DNA from 3 places in the Actinomadura citrea genome. Region 3 is predicted to be linked to each of the others. Evidence: riboswitches for the same ligand, from Rfam matches in the RefSeq annotation. Region 3 holds a riboswitch; each other region holds the start of a gene.

Region 1 (3,265 bases), 740 kb from region 3:
AGGACGGAGTGGAAACAGCCACACTCGCACGTCGTGGCACCGACGATTTCGGGCTGAGCGAGGAAGAGATCCGGTTGCTCGCCCAGATCGCCAGCGGTGTCACCGCCGATGTGGCGGCACGCAAGCTGGAACTGAGCGCTCGGACCTTGCGGCGCCGGCTGCGGACGATCTGCGACCGGCTGGAGGTCAACACCCCTATCGAGGCCGTGGTGTGGGCGGCCCGGAGGCAGCTCATCTAGCGATGCACCCCCCGACGCTCGCCAGGGGACGGCGAGCGTCATCCGGAGAAACGGCGGCTCATCCGAATTCCGTCCGACCCCGCAGCGGCGGCGCCCGCGCCCTGGCAGGTAGGTCCCTGCAGAAGGCGTCGCCGCGGACGGCGTTCGGGCCTGACAGGCCCACCCTGCCCGCCTCGATCTCCGGCGAGCCCGGCCCCGCGACGGCTCTGGCCGGCGCGCCCCGGCCCGATCAGTTCAGCATGGTGAACGGCACCGCGAACCCGGTCGGCGTGACGGGTCGGCTCCGACAGCACTGACCGACCTCGCGACGGGCCTGATCGACGCACCTCGGCCGACCAGGGCGGCGCGGTCGGCCCCACGATGGTCGATCGGCTTCACAGAGTCGACGGGTGCGGTGGCGGGGTTCTAGGGCCTTTCTCGAAGTCGCCTCGGGCACGCGCGCGAACGCGTGACCTGCCCGGTGCAGCGAAGCCGGAGGCGAGCGAAACCGGGCTGATCGCGAAGCGATGCCGCGTTCGCCCAGGCCCGGTCACGTAGCGAGCCGCCAGGCGAGCGAAGTGGGCCGGGACTTTGGAACACAGCTAGGCGACCCGGACGCCGCCCGCGAAGGGGCGTCCGTTCATGGAGGCGATCTTCACGACGTCCCCGGTGTGCGGGGCGTGCAGCATCTTGTCGCCGCCGACGTAGATCCCCATGTGGTGCAGGTCGGAGTAGAAGAAGACGAGGTCGCCCGGCTGAAGATCGCCGCGCGACACGTGCGTCCCGGCGTTCCACTGGCTGCCGGTGTAGTGCGGCAGGTTGATGCCGACCTGCTTGTAGGCCCACATCGTGAGGCCGGAGCAGTCGAAGGTGGTCGGGCCGGCGGCGCCCCACACGTACGGGCGGCCGATCTTGCCCATCGCGTACCGGAGCGCCTGCGCGGCCTTGCCGGTGCCGATGACGGGGAGCTTGGCGAGCTGGGTGGGGTCCTTGTCGACGAGCTTGCCGCGGATCTTCTCGTAGGCGTCGGTGATCTTCGTGCGCTGCGAGTCGAGCTGCGTCTTCAGGGCCTTCACCTGCTTGGCGCGGGCCTCGGCAGACTTGCGGGCACGCTGAGCGGACTGCATGGCCTGCATCAGCCCGAGCACCTGGGTGCTGTCCTGCTTGGCGAAGTAGTGGAGGGTCGCGGCCTGGTCGAGGATGGACTGCGGGTCCTGGGAGGCGACGAACGAGACCGCGGGGTCGGAGCCGCCCTGCATGTAGCTCGTCGCCGCGAGAGATCCGACCTTCTGGCGGAGCGCCTCCAGCGTCTTCTCCTGGCGCTTGGCGTTCTCCGTGGCGACCTTGGCGGCGCGCTGCGACTGCGCGAGCCTGACCTTCAGCCCGTTGTACTGCTCGGTGAGCTGTTCCAGCTGGTCGGCGAGCTTGAGCGCCTTCGTCCTCAGCTCCTTGGCGGAGGGCTCGGGGTCGGCGTGCGCGACGGCGATCGCATGCGGGGCGATCGCGTGCGGAGCGGCCGAAACGACGGCGAGCGCGCCGACCATGATGGCCGCGCGCCCACGGAAGTGTGAAAGGGAAGCATGCCGCGATCGCTTCACGAATACTCCTCTCCTCAGCCGCCTACCGGGTTAGCTGACGGGTTGGGGCCGGAGCGGCCCGTCCGCGTCCGTGGGCGAACCGATCGCCCGCGACTGCGGATTCACCCCTCACGGTGGTCGCTCAGGGCGATTCCCCGAAACGCTCCGAAAGTGGGTCCCCGGCTCCCCGGGCAGCTGGTTGCGACCCGTGGGACTCGGCGGTGCGGCCTCCGTCCTACGGTGGGCCGACGTCAGCGATGGACACTAACGGACCCCGCATTGGATGCCAACCAGAACATGCGAATTCGCAGGTCGCGCTGCGCGGTGAACGAGGGAATCGCCGGATGGGTCGCGTTCCGTGCGCTGTGTTCTGCCTCACTTTTCGACCCCCCCTCGGCAGTGCCTAGTCTCTTTTATCTAGTCACTTGCGCGCGGTGCTCGGCACGGTTGGACGGAGGGCGTCGCCCGGCGAGCACGCGGCGTTCGATAATCTCGCCTGCTTGTGGAAGTCGTGATCCGGCGTGCACGTACCGCCGACGTCCAGGAGATCCGCAGGCTCGTCGACCTGTACGCCGGGTCGGGGCGTCGCCTGCTGAAGAAGACGACGGTCAAGCTGTACGAGGACGTCCAGGAGTTCTGGGTCGCCGAGGACGTCCAGCACGGGACGCCGGGGCCGCTCGTCGGCTGCGGCGCCCTCCACGTCATGTGGGAGGACCTCGCGGAAGTCCGTTCGGTCGCCGTGGACAAAGGATGCGGGGGACGGGGAATCGGGCACCGGATCGTGACCCGCCTCCTGGAGAACGCGCGTGAACTCGGCGTGCGAAGGGTGTTCTGCCTTACCTTCGAGGTGGAGTTCTTCGCCCGCCACGGCTTCCAGCAGATCCTGGGGACTCCGGTGGCGCCAGAGGTGTACGAAGAACTTCTCCGCTCCTACGACGAAGGCGTGGCAGAGTTCTTGAACCTCGACCGGGTCAAGCCGAATACGTTGGGCAACACCCGGATGTTGCTTCGCCTGGAGGACTGAGATGAGCGATTCCCCCCACGGCGGGCGGCCTTACCAGCCCCGGCAGGGGCAGGGTTCCTACGGCCCGCCGCCTCCGTACCAAGGTTCTCAGTGGCAGCAACCACAGCAGCGGTCGTCCCAGCAGCAGTGGGAGCAGCAGTCCCAGCAGCAATGGCAGCCGCAACAGGAGCAGTGGAACCAGCAGCCCGCCTACGACGACTACGGCTCCTACGACGACGGCGGTGAGCCGGTGCTGGCGCCGATCCACCGTAGGGCGGGAGCGCGAATCATCGACAACGCGCTCGTCGCGGTCTTCGGGTTCGCGCTCGTCCTCCCGGTGACGATCGGCGCATTCGGTCTGGGCAAGCCCGGCAGCAAGACGGAAGACGAGGGGGGTGTGTGGAACTGGCCCATCATCTTCACCCTCTTCTGCGTCCTGTCCGTGCTGCCGTTCATCTACGAGGCCG
Region 2 (3,265 bases), 6.0 Mb from region 3:
CCTGCAACGGCGAGCTCGTCCCCGTCGACAAGGAGGAGATCGAGCGCGAGCTGCGGGCGGGCACGCGCCGCAGCTACGACGTCTACGGCCGCTGCGCCGGGTGCGGGCAGGTCTACTGGCGCGGGGCGCACGGCGACCACCTTGAGGAGATCGTCCGCGACGCGACGCGTCTGGTCGCCTCCCTCCGGGGGAACGGAACCGGACGGACCGGCGCCGCGGTCTGATCACGAAGACGGAGAGGAGCTGGTCGCGATCGATCTCGTGGTGGTGGGGGCGGCGATCCTCGCGGACGGGCGGCTGCTGGCCGCCCAGCGCGCCGAGCCGCCGCACATGGCGGGCGGCTGGGAGCTCCCCGGCGGCAAGGTCGACCCCGGGGAGTCGGACGAGGACGCCCTGGTACGCGAGTGCCACGAGGAACTGGCCGTGAAGGTGCGCCTCGTCCGCCGCGTCGGCGGCGACTGGCGCCTGAGCGAGCGCGCCGTCCTGCGCGTCTGGACGGCCGAGCTGGCAGAAGGCGAGCCCCAGCCTCTGGAACACCTGGAACTCCGCTGGCTGACCCCGCCCGAGCTCTACGACGTCGACTGGCTCCCCGGCGACCGCCCAGTGATAGACCTCCTGGCCGCCCAGGGCCTCACCTAGAACCTCCTGAACCCGGGCCCGCCCCGCGGGGATCCACCCGGGCGCCCAAGCCCGAACGCGCCGACCCTGGCCACCGCCGAAACCAAGCAACAACCTGAAGGACCGCGATCGCGTCCGGAGGCAGGTTCGAGCGAAGCGTGAATCTGATCGAGATCGGCCGAGCACCCAAGCCGTTCACGACCGACCTCAGCCGCCACAGCAACCCCGCAACAACCCCAAGGGCCGCGATCGCGTCCGAAGGCAGGTTCAAGCGAAGCGAGAACCTGATCGCGCAGCGAGCCGCAAGGCGAGACGAAGCGATGCCAGCGATCGCCCGCGTTTATCGACGATGGAGGGCCGCCAGGCCCGAAGGAGGAGAAAAACGCTAAGAAATACGGTTCGCGCCTGCGAAGTCCGAGCGGTCGGAGAGTTTGGAGATTTTGACCACATCGCCGGTCTGGGGGGCGTGGAGGTACTTGCCGTCGCCCAGGTAGATGCCCATGTGGTGCAGGTTGCCGCCGAAGTACACGAGGTCGCCGGAGCGGAGCGCGCCGCGCGAGACCTTGGTTCCCATGGCGAACAGGTCGCCGGTGTAGTGCGGGAGGCCGGGCTTGCCGACCTGGCCGTAGGCCCAGACGACGAGGCCGGAGCAGTCGAAGCTGCTCGGTCCGGCGGCGGCCCACACGTACGGGGAGCCGAGCTTGGTGAGCGCCTTGCGGGCCATCTTCGCGGGCAGGCCGGAGCCCTTGACGGTGGCGCTGAGGCCGGTGCGCGGGTCGCTCGCGTGGGTGGTGGTCAGCTTGTCGAGGCGCTTCATCACCTCGGAGACCTTGGTCCTGGCCGCCTCGCGCGCCTTCTTGGCGTCGTCCCAGGCCTTCTTGACCTGGGCGGTCTTCGCCTTCGCGGTGCGCTCCGCGGCGTCGGCCTGGTCGATCTGCTTCTTCAGGGCGAGGACGGCTGTGGCCTGGCTCTGCGCGAGGTAGGCGCGGTCGGACAGCCCCTCGGGGGAGGCGCCGGAGCCGAAGAGGACGTCGGGGCTGCCGGCCATGTAGTTCGCGGCGGCCAGGGCGCCGAGCCGCCGGCGGGCGGGCTCGGCGAGGGCGCGCAGCCGCTCGGCCTCCTTGGTGGCGTCCTGCTCGGCCTTGCGGGCCTTGTTGAACTCCACACGGGCCTTGTTGAACTTCTCCGTGAGGATCTCGGCCTCTTCGTTCAGCGCGTCGAGGCTCTTGCGCAGGCCCTTCTCGGTCGTCGGCGTGGGGCTCGGAGCCGACGGCGCGGAGGCGGGCCGGAACGGCTGCGCGGCGTGGGCGAGGTTCGGCGCGGTGGCGCCGAGGCCGATCAGGAGCAGGGTGGCGGTGGCGGTGGGCAGAACGCGACGCCGCCGGTGGGAATCCGGAGCCAAGCCGGTGTTCTCCTCTCCTCGTACGCCTACCGGGTTAGCTGACGGGTTCGGGCCGGAGTCGCCCTACGACGAGCGTCGATTCACCCCGAGGGTGGTGGGTCCCCGGTTCTCCCGCGGGAGATTCGGCGTTCCGGCCGCAGTCCCGGGGGGTGGGACTCCGGACGACCGGATCTCGGGCAGATTACAAAGGATGCGCAAAGTTGGCCAATCGAGGCCCGTGCGACCGGTGGGACGAACGGCTCGGAGTGGGTGGTACGCACGGCCAAGTAGAATGGGTACTGCCGCGTGTCTGCGGCGACTCCCGAACTCTCACGCAAGGCGAACCCGCATGCCCATCTCCACGCGCGACGACCTCCGTAACGTTGCGATCGTCGCCCACGTCGACCATGGCAAGACGACGCTGGTCGACGCCATGCTCTGGCAGTCCGGCGCCTTCCGCGAGAACCAGGACGTCGACGACCGGGTGCTCGACTCCAACGACCTGGAGCGCGAGAAGGGGATCACCATCCTCGCGAAGAACACCGCGGTCCTGCACAACGGGCTGACCATCAACATCATCGACACTCCGGGGCACGCCGACTTCGGCGGCGAGGTCGAGCGCGGCCTGTCCATGGTGGACGGCGTCGTGCTCCTGGTGGACGCCAGCGAGGGCCCGCTCCCGCAGACCCGGTTCGTGCTGCGCAAGGCGCTCGAGGCGCGGCTGCCGGTGATCCTTGTCGTGAACAAGACCGACCGTCCCGACGCGCGCATCGACGAGGTCGTGGACGAGACCTACGAGCTCTTCATGGACCTCGACGCCGACGAGGAGCAGATCGACTTCCCGATCGTGTTCGCGTCCGGCCGCGCCGGGCGGGCCTCGCTCGACAAGCCCGCGGACGGCACGATGCCCGGCAGCGACGACCTGGAGCCGCTGTTCAAGGTCATCACCGAGACGATCCCCGCGCCGTCCTACGACCCGGACGCCCCGCTCCAGGCGCACGTGACGAACCTGGACGCCTCCAGCTACCTCGGCCGGATCGCGCTGTGCCGGGTGCACGCCGGCACGATCAAGAAGGGCCAGCAGGTCGCCTGGTGCCGGCACGACGGCAGCGTCGACCGGGTGAAGATCACCGAGCTGCTGATGACGGAGGCGCTCACCCGCAAGCCCGCGGACGACGCCGGGCCCGGCGACATCATCGCCATCGCCGGCATCCCCGACATCATGATCGGCGACACCATCGCCGATCCGGAGGACCCGCGCCCGCT
Region 3 (3,265 bases):
CTGCAACCTCGCCTGCGCCGGCTGCGGGAAGATCCAGCACCCGCACGACGTGCTGAAGAAGCGCATGCCGGTCGAGCAGGCCATCGCCGCCATCGAGGAGTGCGGCGCGCCGATGGTCTCCATCGCGGGCGGCGAGCCGCTCATGCACCCGCAGATCGACGAGCTGGTGAACGAGCTCGTCCGGCGCAAGAAGTTCGTCTTCCTGTGCACGAACGCGCTGCTGATACCCAGGAAGATCGACAAGTTCACGCCGTCGCCGTACTTCGCGTGGGCGGTGCACATCGACGGCCTGCGCGAACGCCACGACGAGTCCGTCTGCAAGGACGGCGTCTTCGACGACGCGGTCGCGGCGATCAGGGAGTGCAAGCGGCGGGGGTTCCGCGTCACCACCAACACGACGATCTTCAACACGGACACGCCGCAGACCGTCATCGACGTCATGAACTACCTCAACGACGACCTCGAGGTCGACGAGATGATGATCTCGCCCGGCTACGCCTACGACAAGGCACCCGACCAGGACCACTTCCTCGGCGTCCAGGAGACGCGGGAGCTGTTCCGCAAGGCGTTCGGGAACGGCAACCGCAAGCGGTGGCGCTTCAACCACTCGCCTTTGTTCCTGGACTTCCTGGAAGGCAAGGTCGACTTCCCCTGCACGGCCTGGGCGATCCCGTCCTACTCCCTCTTCGGCTGGCAGCGTCCCTGCTACCTGATGTCGGACGGCTACGCGCAGACCTACCGGGAACTCCTGGACGAGACCGACTGGGACTCCTACGGAAGGGGACGCGACTCCCGCTGTGCCAACTGCATGGCCCACTGCGGCTACGAACCCACGGCCGTCTTCTCGACCCTCGGCTCCCTGAAGGAGTCCTTGCGGGCCGTCCGCTCCGTCTGACCCGTCTCGCTCCCCGGCCCGTTCCGCCCGGCACCGGCGATCCGCCGATGCCGGGCGTTCCCGAGGCCTTCCGGGCGGCCTACTTGAGGGACGTCGGCCGGTACGCCTTGTACTCGTCGTCCGAGGACAGCCCGTAGTCGAGCGTCCGGTGGTCGGTTCCGTACCGGCCGCGCTGCTCGTAGGCCCAGTACGACGAGTGGTCCTTGTCGGCCCACTTCTCGAAGATGACGACGTGCCGGGTGGTGTTGCTGCCCAGGGCGTCCATGACGAGGTCGCCCTTCTTCAGCTCGGACATCTCGATGCGCTCGGTGTACCGCGACGAGGTGAGGCCGACGGTGTTCGTCCCGGGCTTGGACAGCCCCAGCGCCATGGACACGTAGCCCGAGCAGTCGGTGCGGTAGCCGTTGTGCGTGCTGGTCTGGCTGTAGGGGATCCGCTGGTCGGAGTGCGGATGCCAGGTCTCGGCCCGCGTGATGACCTTGGACCGATCGTCCGGCTCCGGCTCGGCGGCCTGCTTCTGGGGCTCGGCCTTCGTCGACGGCTCGGCCTTCGCCGGCGGCTTGAACTCCTTGTGGACCTGGGCCTGTGCTCTGACCTGATCCTGCGGCGCGGTCCGCTGCTTCGGCACGGTCTGGACGGCGGCGACCGTCTCGGTGGACGCGTGCTGCAAGGCCGTCGGCACGGCCGCCGTCACGCCGAGGACGGCGAGACCCGTCAGCGTGACCGTGGCCCAAGGGTTGGGCCGGGGAAAACGCGAGGGCTTGTTGTGCTTGCCTTTCAAAGGGGGGCTCCTTGCTTCCATGTGCCGCCTACCGGGTTAGCTGACGGGTTCGGACGTGGAAGTCGCCCTACGGCCTGAGCAGGCCGATTCACCCCAGTGCGGGTTGGGTCCCCGGCTCCGCGCCATGGCGGACTCGGCGGGTGCCGCTGAGAGAGAGCGGCGCTGACGATGTGCGGGCCCGGTCGACGAGGGGGTCGCGGGCCTTGTTGCGCGGGGATGGCACCCCGGCCCACCTGAGTGGGACAAAACGCCTGGAAGGCGTCTCGAAGTGGCAAAGGTACTGAAATCACCAAGGGACGGCAAGGTCCTCGCAGATCATTTCCGCAGCTCAGTGCCCTGCCGACCCGCGCGAACCCCGCCGCCCAGGGGGATCCGAGGGATCGGCCGGTTTTCGCCGCCCCCATAGACGGAGGAGAAACCTCCAGTTACTATCTGGAGGAAGATCCTTCGTTTAATGGGAGGTGGGTTCCATGACCGCCATCACGGCGCGGACCGCGTCCGGCCCGTCCGCGGGCGCCCCGAACCGGCGCTGGGCGGCGCTGGTCGTGATCGCCGTCGCGCAGCTGATGATCGCCCTCGACGCCACGATCGTGAACATCGCGCTGCCGACGGCCCAGCACGCGCTCGGCTTCGGCGACGCCGACCGGCAGTGGGTGATCACCGCCTACACCCTGCCCTTCGCCGGGCTGCTCCTGCTCGGCGGCCGGATCGCCGACCTGGTCGGGCGGCGCCGCAGCTTCCTGGCCGGGCTGGCGGGGTTCGCGATCGCCTCGATGATCGCCGGAGCCGCGCCCGGCTTCGAGGTCCTCGTGGTCGGGCGCGCCTTGCAGGGGGCGTTCGCCGCGCTGCTCGCGCCCACCGCCCTGTCCCTGCTGGCGGTGACGTTCACCGAACCCAAGGAGCGCGCGAAGGCGTTCGGCGTGTACGGCGCCGTGGCGAGCAGCGGCGCGGCGGCCGGGCTGCTGCTCGGCGGCGGGCTGACCCAGTACGCCGACTGGCGCTGGTGCCTCTACGTCAACGTCGCGATCGCCGCGGCCGCGTCGGTGGCGGGACGCATCGTCCTTCCGGCGCCGCCGAGCTTCCCCGGGTCGCGCCTCGACTGGATCTCCGCCGTCCTCGTCACCGGCGGCCTGGCCGCCGTCGTGTACGGTGCGGGCGAGGCCGCCCCGCACGGCTGGGACGCGTGGCAGACCACCGCGCCGATGGGAATCGGCGCCCTGGCCCTCGCCCTGTTCGTCGTGCGCCAGGCCACGCACGGCGCGCCGCTGCTGCCGCTGCGGATCCTCGCCGACCGCAACCGGGCCGGCGCCTACGTCGCGGTGGCCACCGCGGTCGTCGGCGCCTTCGGGGTCTTCCTCACGCTCACCTACTACCTCCAGGTGGTCGCGCACTTCTCCCCGATGCGCACCGGGCTGGCGTTCCTGCCGATGGCCGTCGCGAACTCCGCGAGCGGCTACCTGGTCGGCGCCCGGCTCACCGGGCGCGTGCCCGCCCGGCTGCTGATCGCCGGCGGCCTGCTCATCGCCGCGGCCGGGCTGGCCGTCCTCACCCGGCTCGACGCGGGCAGCGGCTACGCCACCGCCGTCGTC

What was found. Region 3 has a riboswitch for cyclic di-AMP ahead of BJ999_RS35505 (NlpC/P60 family protein). Riboswitches for the same ligand answer to the same signal wherever they lie in the genome.
Region 1: linked by a shared signal. The riboswitch ahead of BJ999_RS38870 (C40 family peptidase) and the one ahead of BJ999_RS35505 (NlpC/P60 family protein) in region 3 are both predicted to bind cyclic di-AMP.
Region 2: linked by a shared signal. The riboswitch ahead of BJ999_RS08460 (C40 family peptidase) and the one ahead of BJ999_RS35505 (NlpC/P60 family protein) in region 3 are both predicted to bind cyclic di-AMP.

What each region holds. Positions count from the first base shown of each region.
Region 1 is NZ_JACCBT010000001.1:8,483,503-8,486,767, reverse strand. It holds gene BJ999_RS38875 (transcriptional regulator) at 9-239, shown strand; gene BJ999_RS38870 (C40 family peptidase) at 821-1,762, opposite strand; cyclic di-AMP (ydaO/yuaA leader) riboswitch at 1,820-2,026, opposite strand; gene BJ999_RS38865 (amino-acid N-acetyltransferase) at 2,298-2,819, shown strand; gene BJ999_RS38860 (RDD family protein) at 2,821-3,265, shown strand, end outside.
Region 2 is NZ_JACCBT010000001.1:1,753,927-1,757,191, forward strand. It holds gene BJ999_RS08450 (Mut7-C RNAse domain-containing protein) at 1-224, shown strand, start outside; gene BJ999_RS08455 ((deoxy)nucleoside triphosphate pyrophosphohydrolase) at 253-639, shown strand; gene BJ999_RS08460 (C40 family peptidase) at 1,004-2,020, opposite strand; cyclic di-AMP (ydaO/yuaA leader) riboswitch at 2,028-2,158, opposite strand; gene typA (translational GTPase TypA) at 2,349-3,265, shown strand, end outside.
Region 3 is NZ_JACCBT010000001.1:7,743,616-7,746,880, reverse strand. It holds gene hpnH (adenosyl-hopene transferase HpnH) at 1-895, shown strand, start outside; gene BJ999_RS35505 (NlpC/P60 family protein) at 975-1,676, opposite strand; cyclic di-AMP (ydaO/yuaA leader) riboswitch at 1,687-1,825, opposite strand; gene BJ999_RS35500 (MFS transporter) at 2,147-3,265, shown strand, end outside.